2 regions of the Loktanella salsilacus genome follow, and region 1 is predicted to be linked to the other one. Evidence: riboswitches for the same ligand, from Rfam matches in the RefSeq annotation. Region 1 holds a riboswitch; the other holds the start of a gene.
The links. A riboswitch is a leader RNA that binds a small molecule or an ion and turns the genes downstream of it on or off. The one in region 1 is predicted to bind thiamine pyrophosphate.

Region 1 (2,391 bases):
GGCCGTGTGGGGACCAAATCCTTTGCGCTTTATATCGCAACGACAGCGCTTGCGATTACTGTCGCGCTCGTGCTGGCCACGATCATTGGGCCGGGCACAGGCTTTGACATGACCGGCATCGACGCAAGCGGTATTTCCGCAGCCGAGGCGCCAAGCGTCTGGAACGTCTTTGCCGCCATCGTGCCGACCAACCCGATTGCCGCCTTTGCGTCGGGCGAAATGCTGCAGGTGATTTTCTACACGGTGGTCCTTGGCATAGCGGTGCTGATGCTGGGCGACCGGTCCAAGCCCTTTATCGAAGCGTGCGATTACATGAACGAAGTGATGATGAAGATCGTCGATCTTGTCATGCGCGCAGCGCCATACGGGGTGTTTGCCTTGATCGCTAAGACCTTTGCTGAACAGGGGCTTGGCCTGTTCATGCCGGTCATTGCCTATGTGCTGACGCTTGTTGCGGCGCTGATGATCCACCTGTTCATCACACTGCCTGGCATGCTGAAGCTGTTGTCCGGCCTAAGCCCGATCACCTTTATGAAAAAGATGCGCCCGGCGCAGATCTTTGCCTTCTCGACCGCGTCGTCAAACGCGACGATCCCCGTCACCTATCAGTGCACGACGGAACGGGTTGGCGTGGACGAAAGCGTTGCGTCCTTCTGCATCCCCTTCGGTGCGACCATCAACATGGACGGCACCGCGATCATGCAGGGCGTGGCAACGGTGTTCCTTGCGAACGTTTACGGTATCGACCTTGGCCTAATGGGGTATTTGACCGTGATCGGTATGGCCGTGCTAGCATCGATTGGTACGGCCGGTGTTCCGGGCGTTGGTCTGGTCATGTTGACTATGGTGCTGACGCAGGTCGGCCTGCCGATTGAGGGTATCGCAATCATCCTTGGCGTGGACCGCCTGATGGACATGATCCGCACGGCGGTGAACATCACCGGCGATGCCATCGTCACAACCATCGTCGCCAAGGGCGAAGGCAAGATCGACATGGCGATCTTTGACAACCCTGACGCAGGCACAACTGGCGAAGGCGAGGCCCATTTGCCCGACCACGCCATCGCCTAAACGACGCGACATCGTTGAACGGGGCCGCAGCATTTTGCGGCCCTTTTCATTTCGCAGGCTGATTGTTAACGTCATCCAACCTCGGGGGGCCAATCTGGCTGAGATGCGCAAGCGGACCCGTTGAACCTGAACCGGTTAAGACCGGCGGAGGGAAGGTCCGGCAATCACGCTGTCCCCCATTCCGCCCGTCGTTTTGGAGGATGACATGAAGACCAAACTCTTGAGCGTCGGCGCGATCCTGTGTGCAAGCACGGCTATCGCCCAGACGCCGACCCTGAACGTGCTGACCTACGACAGCTTTACATCCGAATGGGGCCCCGGTCCGGCGATTGAGGCTGCGTTCGAGGCGGAATGCGCCTGTGATCTGGTGTTCACCGGCGCGGGTGACGGCGCAGCCCTGCTGGCGCGGCTGCAACTGGAAGGCACGCGCACGGATGCCGATATCGTGCTAGGCCTTGATACAAACCTGACCGCCGCTGCCCGCGATACGGGGCTGTTTGCGCCTCACGGCGTGACGGCCGACCTGACGCTGCCCGTCGCGTGGGACGACGACACCTTTCTGCCATTTGACTGGGGCTATCTGGCGTTTGTTGCAAACAAAGACACGCCGGCCGTTGCATCCTTTCGCGCGCTGGCTGACAGCGACCTGAAAATCGTCATCCAAGACCCGCGATCATCCACCCCCGGTTTGGGGCTGCTGATGTGGGTCTATGCAAGCGAAGGCGACGCTGCCCCGCAAATCTGGGCGGATCTGGCGGACAATATCGTCACCGTGACCCCGGGCTGGACCGAGGCCTATAACCTGTTCCTAGAAGGCGAGGCGGACGCGGTCCTGTCCTACACCACCTCGCCCGCCTATCACCTGATCGCCGAAGAGGACGACAGCAAGACGTCCTGGGGCTTTGATGCGGGCAACTATCTACAGGTCGAGGTTGCAGCCAAACTTGCCGGGACCGATCAGCCGGCGCTGGCGGATCAGTTCATGGCCTTTATCACAAGCCCCGGATTTCAGGACGTCATCCCCGAGACAAACTGGATGTACCCCGCAACCGACGTCAGCTTGCCGGGTGGGTTTGACACGCTGACCGTGCCGTCCAAGGGCCTTTTGCTATCATCGCAAGACGCCGCCGACCTGCGTGATGATCTGGTCGAGACATGGCGCGCCGCGCTGTCGCAATAATCCGCAGCCTGCCAGCGTGGCTGACTGCCACGCTGGTGCTGGCGCTGACCCTTGGTACGCTGCTTGCCGTCGCCCTGCGGGCCGAGGTGGGGCGCGGGTTGTCCGCCGGGGATTGGTCCGCGATCCGGTTTACCGTCTTG
Region 2 (2,391 bases), 1.1 Mb from region 1:
ACGGTGCCACTGTCGCGATCATCGGCGGTGATTGCGCGGCGCAAGGCGTCCTCTTGCGCGCGGCGGGACTGACCAAGGGCCAAGACCGCTTCCCCCGCCGGGGTCAGGGTAAAGCTTTTGCCTTGCCGCGTGATCAGGCTTTGACCGACCTGCGCCTCTAGCTTTCGCAGATGCTGCGACACGCCGGGCTGCGTCATGTTCAACCGCGCCGCCGTGCGGGTGAAATGTTCCGCCTCGCACAGGGTTGTAAAGGTCTCGAGCCAAGTCGCGTTCAGCATGGGCTAACCAAATATTTTGTTATGATTTTTATTGTATATCATAATTTCACACGCAAGGCACGCATCGCTATCTGATGGGTATCGCAACCTTGCAGGAGACCTAAAATGTCCCAGACACCCCGCACCTTTTCCCACATCGGCCTCTCCGTTCCCGACCTTGACGCCGCCGTAAAATTCTATGCCGACGTGCTTGGTTTTTACGTCGTCATGCAGCCCACCGAAGCGTTCGAAGATGACAGCGCCATCGGCGTGATGTGCACCGATGTTTTCGGCCCCGGCTGGGTGTCGCTGCGCATCGCGCACCTTTCCACCGCCGATGGTATCGGTATCGAAATCTTTGAATTCCCTGGCAATTATGCCCCTGATGAAAAGCTGGAACACAAGCGCCACGGCGCCTTTCACTTTGCCGTCCAAGACCCCGATGTCGAAGGTTTGACCAAAGCCATCGTCGCCGCAGGCGGCCGCCAGCGGATGCCGATCCGCGAATATTTCCCCGGCGAAAAACCGTATCGCATGGTCTATGTCGAAGACCCTTTTGGCATCGTGTTCGAGATCTACAGCCACAGCTACGAGCTGACCTACTCTGCCGGGGCCTACGCGTCGTAAAGCCCGCGCGACCGGGAGGACGCCCAGCGGCACGCGGTTGCAGTGCGCGCCCCCGGCACAACCATTCCGCTGTTGCGATCCGCAAAATTCGCAACTAGCGTCCGGTCAAATCGCCACCCCAAACTTGGGGGCGGCGCAAGACATATTATCCGTCGGGGGGCCCTTTGGGGCTGAGAGGTGCACGCACCGACCCGTCGAACCTGATCCGGGTTATACCGGCGTAGGGAACGGGTAGAACGCACCACTCTTGGGGCGTATTCTCGTTTTTTCACGTCGGCATTTCCCAAAACTTGGAAAGTTGCCGCCGTGAACACTGCCCCTCCGATCACCTTGACGATTGCCGGATCCGACAGCGGTGGCGGCGCTGGCGTGCAGGCTGACATCAAGGCGATGTCCGCCAATGGTACCTATGCCGCCAGTGTCATCACCGCCGTGACCGCGCAAAATACCTGCGCTGTCACCCATCTGCACGCGATCCCCGCCGACATCGTTGCCGCCCAGATTGCAGCAGTGCTGTCCGATCTGGACGTGCGGGCGATCAAGCTGGGGATGCTGTTTTCCGCGCCCATCATCGATGCCGTGGCGCAGGGGCTGGCTGGATTTACAGGCCCCATCGTCCTTGATCCCGTAATGATCGCCAAATCCGGCGATACGCTTTTGCAAGATGCCGCCGTCGCCGCCATGACCCGTGCACTGCTGCCCCGCGCGACCCTGCTGACCCCCAACCTGCCGGAGGCCGCCCGCCTGCTGGGCACCGCCCCCGCCACGACCAAGGTTGAGGTGATCGCCCAAGGCATGCGCCTGCTGGACCTTGGCCCGCAGGCCGTTTTGATGAAAGGCGGCCATGCTGAAGGTGCGGTCTGCACCGATATCCTGATCGGCCCGGACGGCGTAATGGCCACGCTAAACGCCCCCCGCGTTGCCACCCGCAACACTCACGGCACCGGCTGCACCTACTCTGCCGCGATCACGGCGCAACTGGCGCTGGGGCTGGACTTGCCTGCCGCCGTCACGGCCGCGCACCGCTATCTGCAAGGCGCGATCAAAGCCGCCGATCAACTGAACGTCGGTGCCGGTCACGGTCCGGTGCATCATTTCCACGCGGTCTGGGCATGACCGCCAACACCGCCTCTGTCACCGTCATCGGCGCAGGCGTTGCAGGCCTGTGCACCGCCCGCGCCTTGCTGGATCGCGGCGCGCAGGTCACGGTCATCGACCGCCACGCCGCCCCCGGCCCCCACGCCTGTTCATGGTGGGCGGGCGGCATGCTAGCCCCATTTTGCGAAGGCGAAAGCGCCGAGGAACCCGTGGTGCGGCTAGGCCAAGAGGCGGCAGACTGGTGGGCCCGGCGCACCGGGTCCGTGCAACGCTGCGGCTCTCTCGTAATCTCTCCCGCGCGGGATAGGGCGGAACTTGCACGCTTCGCCAAGCGGACGACCGGGCACAGCACCGTCGATCAAGGCGCCATCGCCGCGCTGGAACCCGATCTTGCCGGACGTTTCACCAG

Region 2: linked by a shared signal. The riboswitch ahead of thiD (bifunctional hydroxymethylpyrimidine kinase/phosphomethylpyrimidine kinase) and the one ahead of thiB (thiamine ABC transporter substrate binding subunit) in region 1 are both predicted to bind thiamine pyrophosphate.

The regions. Positions count from the first base shown of each region.
Region 1 covers NZ_CP072994.1:2,979,318-2,981,708, reverse strand. The annotation lists gene KBW81_RS14360 (dicarboxylate/amino acid:cation symporter) at 1-1,071, shown strand, start outside; TPP riboswitch at 1,144-1,241, shown strand; gene thiB (thiamine ABC transporter substrate binding subunit) at 1,277-2,251, shown strand; gene KBW81_RS14350 (ABC transporter permease family protein) at 2,227-2,391, shown strand, end outside.
Region 2 covers NZ_CP072994.1:659,463-661,853, reverse strand. The annotation lists gene KBW81_RS03370 (LysR family transcriptional regulator) at 1-278, opposite strand, end outside; gene KBW81_RS03365 (lactoylglutathione lyase family protein) at 384-884, shown strand; TPP riboswitch at 1,028-1,128, shown strand; gene thiD (bifunctional hydroxymethylpyrimidine kinase/phosphomethylpyrimidine kinase) at 1,191-2,000, shown strand; gene KBW81_RS03355 (FAD-dependent oxidoreductase) at 1,997-2,391, shown strand, end outside.